Regions from separate parts of the Streptomyces liliifuscus genome, predicted to be linked through region 3. Evidence: riboswitches for the same ligand, from Rfam matches in the RefSeq annotation. Region 3 holds a riboswitch; each other region holds the start of a gene.

Region 1 (2,194 bases), 6.0 Mb from region 3:
GCCGGGCGCCCGCGTGCTGATCCACCAGCCGTCGTTCTCCGAACCCGTCCAGGGACAGGCCTCCGACCTGGCCATTCAGGCCGGCGAGTTGATGCGTACCCGTGGGCAGTTGGAGGAGATGCTCGCCCGGCACACGGGGCAGAGCCGGGAGCGGATCGGTGCCGACATCGAGCGGGACAAGATCCTGGACGCGCGGGCGGCGCTTGAGTACGGACTGATCGACCGGATCGTCCCGAGCCGGAAGTCCACCCAGAGCGCACGCGGCGCGAGGTGAGCGGCCGATGCTCCCACCCGAGTTGCCGCCGCTGCCGGCCCTGACCCGTGCGGAGGCCGAGCTGATCGACCGTTACCTTGAAGTGGTCGACCTGCTCGGCAGGATCAACCCGGCTCATTCCGGGGACACTTACCGGGGGCTGCGCGCGGCCCAGGCCCTGGTCGGCAGGGCCACCGCGCTGCGCGACGCGCTGGCCCTGATGCACCAGCGCGGCGAGCACGAGGTGCACGCGCCGACCCTGGCGCGGGCGCTGCGCGTCCTCGACGGTGAGCGCCGAGCGGGCCGGATCGCGCTACCGCCGCGCTCCGACAGCTGACGTACCGCCATGGACCCGGCGTCACGCAGGCATCTGACGAGACGTCCGGGTCAGGGTTCAAACGGACCGAAAGGCGTACCACCGAACAGCGTAGTCAGAGCTGCTTTTACAGGCCCGTGGAAGTTGCGCAACCCGCGTAGCCTCCGTACGGAATCAGACGTTCCGGTGCTGGTACGAGGGTCGTCGACCCCCTCGACGCCCTCCCGCGGGAAAGGCTGTCCACCCGAACGGGTGAGTGGTGAGTAAGCCCACAAATCGCCGATTCCGCTCGGCTTTTGGGACATCCGTGCGTCAAGATCCCTTCCGACGACAAGCCCCCGCCACAAGCGGCGGGGCGATCCGGGCGGACGCCGAGTCCTGCCGCCGCCCGGATGACCGGTCGACAGAAGTGGATCGGCAGGAGTGGAGGACCCAAGCACGACGGGTCGCCGGAACGGTCACGCCATGACCGGGCCGAGCAGCCCTTGGGGTGAAGCCGCGTCAGCGGCCGGGCAACTTCGCCAGCCCGAATCCGACAGGTCATCCTTCACAGGCGGCTGACGAAGGGTTGCGCATGACTGCGCTCAATCGTGTCCCGTCGCTGTTCAGCAGGGCCGGTACCGCATCGGCTCTCACCATCGCCGCTGTCGGCGGCGGCATCGTGGCCCCCGGATTCACGTCCGGCGCGGAAGCGGCCACACCCGCGACGAAGGCACTCCAGGTAGCGGCCTCCAAGAAGGGCTCCCCGTACAAGTACGGGGCCGTGGGGCCCAAGCGCTTCGACTGCTCCGGCCTCACGCTCTACTCGTTCAAGAAGGCGGGCAAGTCCCTGCCGCGTACGGCCGCCGCGCAGTACAACAAGACGAACCATGTCTCCGCTTCGAACCGCAAGCAGGGAGACCTGGTCTTCTTCCACTCGGGCCGGAACGTCTACCACGTCGGCATCTACGCCGGGAAGGGACGGATCTGGCACTCCCCGAAGACCGGGGAAGTGGTGAAGCTCCAGAAGATCTGGACGAAGAGCGTCTGGTACGGCCGGGTCAGGTGACCCGCCCGGAAGGTGGCCGCGGTGATCACCGCGGCCACGTTCCGGGGCCCGGTGCGTGATATTCGCGGCAGAGTGGTTACTCCTTCACTTATGGGCGACCTTCATCACCACGAGGAGCGCAACGAGACACGGCTTGAGCGCGCCGACCGCAACTTCAACGAACTGCTCCAGGAACTGCGGGTCACGCAGACCGGGGTGCAGATCCTCTTCGCCTTCCTCCTCACCCTCGCGTTCACCCCGCGCTTCCCCTCCCTGGACTTGTTCCAGCGCACCACGTACGTCGTCACGCTGCTGCTCTCCGTACTGGCCGCCACCCTCTTCACGGCTCCGGCCGCGCTGCATCGCCGGCTCTTCCAGCAGGGCGCCAAGCCCCAGGTCGTGAAGGCCTCCTCGCATCTGGCCGAGATCGGGCTCGGCGTGCTCGCGCTCGCCCTCTCCGGTTCGGTCCTGCTCGTCGTGGACGTGGCGACGGGCCGGGCGGGCGGCATCGCGGCCGGTGCGACCACGCTGGTCGTCTGCGCGGGGCTGTGGGCGCTCATCCCCCACCTGATGCAGGGGTCCGCCGACGACGAGGACT
Region 2 (2,194 bases), 1.3 Mb from region 3:
GATGTCGGAGAGGGGCACCGCCACGCCCGCGACCGCCTGATCGTTGGCGGTACGCGGGAGTGCGACCCCCGCCGCCTTCCAGGCCGCCTGGGTGAGGCTGGAGCAGTCGTACGAGCCCGGCCCCATCGCTCCCCACACACAGGGCTTGCCGATCTGCGCACGGGCGAAGTCGACCGCTGTCGCCGCCTTCCCGCCGTAGCCCGGGGTCGACCCGGCGTACGCCGGAGTCGATCCGCCGTATCCCGGAGTCGCAGCGCCGTATCCGGGGTTCGAGGCACCGTCCGAGCCGATGGGCAGACCCGTGCCGATCGGCGTACGGGCGTCGACGGGCGGAGCCATACCGAACGTCAGGTCCGGTCCCATGGGCAGGTCCATGCCGATGGACGGGGTCGGAGCCATTGCCGGAGCCGGAGCGGCGGGCAGACCCATGCCGAACGTCAGGTCCGGGCCGCCCAGGGCGTCTACGGACCCTCCCGTGCCGAAACCGGCCGACTGCGGCAGTGCCTGGGGCTGTTGCTGCCACCATTCGGCCTCGGCCTGGCGGTAGCCCTGTCCCTCGGTGGTGGCCCAGGCGGTCTCCGCCGGCGCGGGTTCGATGGCCGCCACCGGCGTGCTCCGCCGGGCGGTGTGCGCGGAGAGCAGTTCGCGGGCCTTCGCGAGCTTGCTCTGGTTCCGCTGCTTGGAGGTCTTCAGCGACTGCCGCGGATCGGCGGCCAGTGCGGGCAGGACCTCGGTGGCCTCCTGCCGCTGCTGCGGCACGGCCGACAGCGCGGCGACGGGACCCGCGGTCAACTCCGCCACGGGTCGGGCGGCTGTCGCGGCGCCGGGTCCTGCGGTCAGCTCCAGGACGGGTTTGGCCGGCGCTTCCAGCGCACGGTCGGCCGACCGCTCCCCCGGACGGTCGCCGGTGCTCCTGGGCCGCGTCTCTGCCTGGCCGCGGTCCGGCATCCTGTCGGGCGGCAGCACGGCGGGGATGAGGGGCCCCAGTTGCGAGCGTCCCACGTCGAACCACTGCTTGGCGCGGTCGTTCAGAGCGGGGGCAGGGGCGGCGGCGACCGTGTCGGCACGTCCACGCCCCGTGTCGGGTCCGGGGGTCATACGCTCGCGCGAGCGCCCCGAGCTCATCGCCCGGGTCGCGTTGTAGTTCCCGCTGACGGTCTCCGCCTGGTCGTAGAGGCTGTTGATCCGCTGCTGGACCTCTTCGCGACTCGGCTTGTCGTCCTCTCTCGCGGGCGAGGATCCGCCGGTCGAGGAATACAGATCCACTGAGGTGGCGGCCGCCGTCGCGAGGGCGGGCCGGGGTATACCCGGGAGGTTGCTGCCTCCGGGGCGCGGGGTTCGTTCCGGCGCGATGGGAGCCGTACTCCTTCCGTGCTCCGCCTACCGAGTTAGCTGTCGGGTTCGGGCGAGGAATCCGGAAGGTATGCCCTACGGCCCTTGCCCTGTCGGGCGGTTGGGCCGATTCACCCCAAAGTTCGGTGGGTCCCCGGTTCCGGTTGCCGCGAGGGCCACCGGATTCGGCGGAGGCCGCGCGACCCGGCGAGGTTCACCGGAGGGAGTCGTGCGTCCTGTCGGTCAACTTAGCCAACATGTGCACCTCGTGTGAAGATTGAAGGGCGAAGTGTCCGATATATAACTGTGACCTTCGTCGTACCGGGTCGAGACATCGCCGGACTTCGGCGACTTCTCACGGTTCACCACTCCCCCTCTGCTCCCGCTGCTTCCGCTACTCCTCCAGTGAGAGGGCGAAAACGTGGGCCCTGGCCGGCCCCGAAGGCGCGGTCAGCGTGATCGCGGTGAGCTGCTTGCTCGCGTCGAGCTCGATCACCTGGTGGAAGACGGCCGCCTTGGTGGCCAACGGCCCGGTGCGCGCGTGGATCTGACCGGTGATCACGGCTTCGGTCTCGCCGAACTCGGGGCCGGAAGCCAGCCAGTTGGTGAGCGCGATCGGCGCGGCCTCGCTCGTTCCGTCGGCGTACCGGACCACCGAGGGGACGGTCACGGCCGCCGAGTCGCCCGCGCCGAGCACGTGCAGCTTCGTGAACGCACGCTGCGCGCCCTGCGGGACGGCGATCTCCTGCCCGGCCGCCACGAGGTTGTTGTTCGTTCCCTCACTGCCGTTGGTGAAGAGGAAGCCGATCCCGTTGTCCGTGGTCTGCCCGGTCTGCGGGAGTTGGGCCATGGGGTACGTACG
Region 3 (2,194 bases):
TGCCATCAGGAAGTGATCAGGACCGCGCGAAGGCCCCGGCTCGGTGAGCCGGGGCCTTCGGGACAGTGCCGCGCCTGGAGGGCCGTCGCGCGGAGGGCTGCCGTGTGGAGGGCCGTCGCGTGGGGAGCTGTCGCCCTCCGTCAGACGTTCACGCCGTGCTGGCGCAGGTACCCGAGCGGGTCGATGTCCGAGCCGTACTCCGCGCTCGTCCGCGCCTCGAAGTGCAGGTGCGCCCCGGTGACGTTGCCGGTCGCCCCGGAGAGGCCTATCTGCTGGCCGGGCGTGACCGTCTGACCGACCGAGACACCGAGGAACGACATGTGCCCGTACTGGGTGTAGGTGCCGTCGTTCATCTTGATGACGACCTGGTTGCCGTACGCACCGCCCCAGCCGGCCTCCACGACGGTGCCGGCGCCCACCGCGTGCACGGCGGTGCCGCTGGCGGCGTGGAAGTCGATGCCGGTGTGGCTGCCGGAGGACCAGACGGCGCCGCCGGCCTTGTAGCCGGTGGAGACGTACGAACCGGAGATGGGCGCGGTGTACGACTTCAGCAGCCGCTCGCGCTCGGCCGCGCGGGCGGCGCGGGCCTTGACCTCGCGCTCCTTCTTGGCCTTCTCCGCGGCTTCCTTGGCACGCTCCTTGGCGGCGGCCTCGGCCTTCTCGCGGGCGGCGGTCTCGTCGGCGGCCTGCTGCTGGGCGGCGGCCTGTGCGTCGATCTGGTCGGCGACCGAGTCGCCGATGGTGATCGCCTGGGTCAGGGTCTGCTCTGCGGGGCTCTCGGCGGCGAGTGCGGGAGCAGCCAGGGTGCCGACGACACCGGTGGTGGCGAGTGCGGCGACGCCGACGGTCCGGTTGGTCGTGCGCTTCATGCGGCTGGGACGACGGTGCTTCCCGGTGGCGCGGGTGAACGCCATGAAGTGGCTGGTCCTTTCCTTCCTTCTCGCCTACCGGGTTAGCTGACGGGTTCGGAGCAGGAAGGTCTCCTACGGACCCCCTTCGGGAAGGGCGTCCGATTCACCCCAGGGACTACATATGGGTCCCCGGCTCCCCTGGCTCGCGCCGTACGGGGACTCGGCGATGACTGTCCGGTGCCGCGGGCGCGGCGCACTGCCTGACGAACAGCCGGACCGACGCTAAGCGGGGCGTCTTTCAATCAACAAACGGATCAAGGGTTTTGTAGCGCATGCCACAGGGCAGACGGGCAACCTCTCTACCAATACGGACAACTCGCCGATCGAGTGCTGAAGTCCGGGCAAAAGGAGAACCCAGGCGACTCCTCAGTCACCTGGGTTCTCCATGGAGAAGCGTTGTACTGCTCCGCTCTACTCCGCCGTCACGACGCTGACTTCGCCGATTCCGAGGGCCCGGACCGGCTCCTCGATCTGCGCGGCGTCACCGACGAGGACGGTCACCAGACGGTCCACCGGGAAGGCGCTCACGGCGGCCGCGGTGGCCTCCACGGTGCCGGTCGCGGCGAGCTGCTGGTACAGCGTCGCCTGGAAGTCGTCCGGCAGGTACTGCTCGACCTGGTCGGCGAGAGTGCCCGCGACGGCGGCCGCCGTCTCGTACTTCAGGGGTGCCACGCCCACGAGGTTCTGCACGGCGATGTCGCGCTCGGCGTCGGTGAGTCCCTCGGCCGCGAGCGTGCGCAGCACCTTCCAGAGGTCGTCGAGCGCCGGGCCGGTGTTCGGGGTGTCCACGGATCCGCTGATGGCGAGCATCGCGGCGCCCGTCCCGTCCGGCGCGGAGCGCAGCACCTGGCCGAACGCCCGCACACCGTAGGTGTATCCCTTTTCCTCGCGCAGGACGCGGTCCAGGCGCGAGGTGAGGGTGCCGCCGAGGCAGTACGTGCCGAGCACCTGGGCGGGCCACACGCGGTCGTGCCGGTCGGCGCCGACGCGGCCGATGAGCAGCTGCGTCTGGACGGCTCCGGGACGGTCGACGATGATCACGCGGCCGGTGTCGTCGGCGGTCACCGGCGGAATGGGGCGGGCCTCGGCCTGCGATCCCGTCCAGGCGCCGAGCGTGTCCCCGAGCAGCGCGTCGAGGTCGACGCCCGTGAGGTCGCCGACCACCACGGCGGTCGCGGTGGCGGGGCGTACGTGCTTCTCGTAGAAGGCGCGGACGCCCGCCGAGTCGATCGAGGTGACCGTCTCCTCGGTGCCCTGGCGCGGGCGCGACATGCGCGAGGTCG
Region 4 (2,194 bases), 1.3 Mb from region 3:
GACACCGGCGGCCTTCCAGGCGGCCTGGGTGAGCCCGGAGCAGTCGTACGAGCCGGGGCCGCTCGCGCCCCAGACGTACGGCTTGCCGATCTGGGCGCGGGCGAAGGCGAGTGCCTTGCCGGCCTTGGCGGTGGAGGCGACGGAGCCGGAGCCCGACCCGGAGGTGCCCGAGGCGCTCCCGGAGCCCGTGGAGGTCCCGGTGCCCTGCGCCGCCTCCTGGCGCCGCCGCTCGGCGTCGGCCGCCTGCTGCCGGGCCAGCTCGTCCGCCTTGCGCTGAGCCTCTTCCTGCTTCTGCCGCTCGATCGCGGCGAGGCGCGCCTTCTCCTCGGCGGTCAGCTTCGAGAGGAGGTCGCGCGCCGTGGCGAGCTTCCGCTGGACGTCCGCCTTGGACGTCTTCAGCGAGCTCTGCGTCCTGGTGAGCGTCTCCAGGCTCTCGGACGCCTCCTGCCGCTTCTCCGTCGTGGCGGTCTGCTGCGTCACGTAGTCGTCGACGGACTGCTTCTGGCGGCTGGTGAGCCGGTCCATCAGCTGGGTCTGGTCGAAGTAGTCCTGCGGGTTGTCCGCGAGGAGCAGGGAGGCGGTGTCGGGGGCGGCGGCCCCGGTGCGGTACTGCGCGGCGGCGAACGTACCGAGCTCCTCGCGCGCGTCGTTGAGCTTCTCCGTGCGGCGCGCCACGTCGTCGAGCAGGGTGTCGACGCGCTTCTTCTGCTTGGTGGTCTTCTCCTTGGCCGCGTTGTACTTCTCGCCGGCCGTCTCCGCCTGGCGGTAGAGGTCGTCGACCTTCTTCTCGACTTCCTCGAGGCTCGGCCTGGGCTCCTCGGAGGGGGCCGCGTTCGCCGTCTGGGAGAGAAGGGCCACCGAGGTCAGGGCCGCGGTGGCGATGGCCGGAGTCCGTATGCCCATCGGACTGGGGGGCCGGGACTTGCGGTGTGGCGCCACGAGGGCGTCTCCTTCCGTCATCCGCCTACCGAGTTAGCTGTCGGGTTCGGGCGGGTGCTCCGGAAGGTTTGCCCTACGGTCCGTTTCCCCGAAGGGAGTTGGACCGATTCACCCCAAGTTCGGTTGGGTCCCCGGCTCCGTCGGCCACGAGGGCGTACCGGACTCGGCGGAGGCCGCTCGGCCCGGCGTGTTCGCCGGTGCGGGTCGTGCGGCCCACATAAAAGTTAGCTAATTCCTGTGGCCCCTGTGAAGTTTGATGCGCGATATGCCCGATACATTTTCGTGACCTTAGCTTTGAGGCCGACTCCCCGTGGTCAATTAGGGATGATCTACGGAGAGTTGTCCGAAGTGGGCCGACGGTGGCCCCCGAAGGGGCGCGGGGAACTGCGCGACCAGCCACAGCCGACCCGCACCCGCGATACGGCGTTCCGGGTTTCCGGCGAAGCCGCAGGTCGACCGCCTGATCGCGGATCGTCACGGGCATCCTGCGGAGGGTGACGGGGCCGGTGGCGGGCGGCCCGACATACCCGCAGCCCCGCTGGAGCGATCCGCCAAGTTTCAAGGGTGGCGGCACGCTGTCAGTGGGGACGCCTAGACTCGGAGAGCGATGAGCAGCCTCTTTGATGACAGCTTCCTGGCGGACCTCAAGCCCTCGCGGGCCCACGAGGAGGAGCCCCCGCCGCCGCCCGAGGACGAGGCACCGGAGTCGGAGCCCGTTCCGGACGATTTGTTCGGCGGCCACTTCGACGTGCCGCCGAGTCGGGACGGGTATTACCGCGACGGCGCCCCCCGGCCGCACGTGGACCCGGCCGCGCTCCTGGACGGGCTGAACGAGAACCAGCGCGCGGCGGTGGTCCACCACGGCTCGCCGCTGCTCATCGTGGCCGGCGCGGGCTCCGGCAAGACCCGTGTGCTCACGCATCGCATCGCCCACCTGCTGGGCGAGCGCAAGGTGCACCCGGGCCAGATCCTCGCGATCACCTTCACGAACAAGGCCGCGGGCGAGATGAAGGAGCGCGTCGAGCAGCTCGTCGGCCCGCGCGCCAACGCGATGTGGGTGATGACGTTCCACAGCGCGTGTGTACGGATCCTGCGGCGCGAGTCGAAGCAGCTCGGCTTCACCTCCTCCTTCTCGATCTACGACGCCGCCGACAGCAAGCGCCTCATGGCCCTGGTCTGCCGTGACCTGGACCTCGACCCCAAGCGCTTCCCGCCCAAGTCGTTCAGCGCCAAGATCTCGAACCTGAAGAACGAG

Evidence for each region. Region 3 has a riboswitch for cyclic di-AMP ahead of JEQ17_RS13275 (M23 family metallopeptidase). Riboswitches for the same ligand answer to the same signal wherever they lie in the genome.
Region 1: linked by a shared signal. The riboswitch ahead of JEQ17_RS39715 (C40 family peptidase) and the one ahead of JEQ17_RS13275 (M23 family metallopeptidase) in region 3 are both predicted to bind cyclic di-AMP.
Region 2: linked by a shared signal. The riboswitch ahead of JEQ17_RS49930 (C40 family peptidase) and the one ahead of JEQ17_RS13275 (M23 family metallopeptidase) in region 3 are both predicted to bind cyclic di-AMP.
Region 4: linked by a shared signal. The riboswitch ahead of JEQ17_RS18770 (C40 family peptidase) and the one ahead of JEQ17_RS13275 (M23 family metallopeptidase) in region 3 are both predicted to bind cyclic di-AMP.

The regions. Positions count from the first base shown of each region.
Region 1 covers NZ_CP066831.1:9,194,424-9,196,617, reverse strand. The annotation lists gene JEQ17_RS39725 (ATP-dependent Clp protease proteolytic subunit) at 1-274, shown strand, start outside; gene JEQ17_RS39720 (hypothetical protein) at 282-590, shown strand; cyclic di-AMP (ydaO/yuaA leader) riboswitch at 961-1,140, shown strand; gene JEQ17_RS39715 (C40 family peptidase) at 1,144-1,617, shown strand; gene JEQ17_RS39710 (DUF6328 family protein) at 1,708-2,194, shown strand, end outside.
Region 2 covers NZ_CP066831.1:1,880,467-1,882,660, forward strand. The annotation lists gene JEQ17_RS49930 (C40 family peptidase) at 1-1,266, opposite strand, end outside; cyclic di-AMP (ydaO/yuaA leader) riboswitch at 1,362-1,533, opposite strand; gene JEQ17_RS08110 (glycosyl hydrolase family 95 catalytic domain-containing protein) at 1,727-2,194, opposite strand, start outside.
Region 3 covers NZ_CP066831.1:3,148,647-3,150,840, forward strand. The annotation lists gene JEQ17_RS13275 (M23 family metallopeptidase) at 141-914, opposite strand; cyclic di-AMP (ydaO/yuaA leader) riboswitch at 927-1,087, opposite strand; gene JEQ17_RS13280 (M16 family metallopeptidase) at 1,323-2,194, opposite strand, start outside.
Region 4 covers NZ_CP066831.1:4,448,948-4,451,141, reverse strand. The annotation lists gene JEQ17_RS18770 (C40 family peptidase) at 1-939, opposite strand, end outside; cyclic di-AMP (ydaO/yuaA leader) riboswitch at 947-1,118, opposite strand; gene pcrA (DNA helicase PcrA) at 1,547-2,194, shown strand, end outside.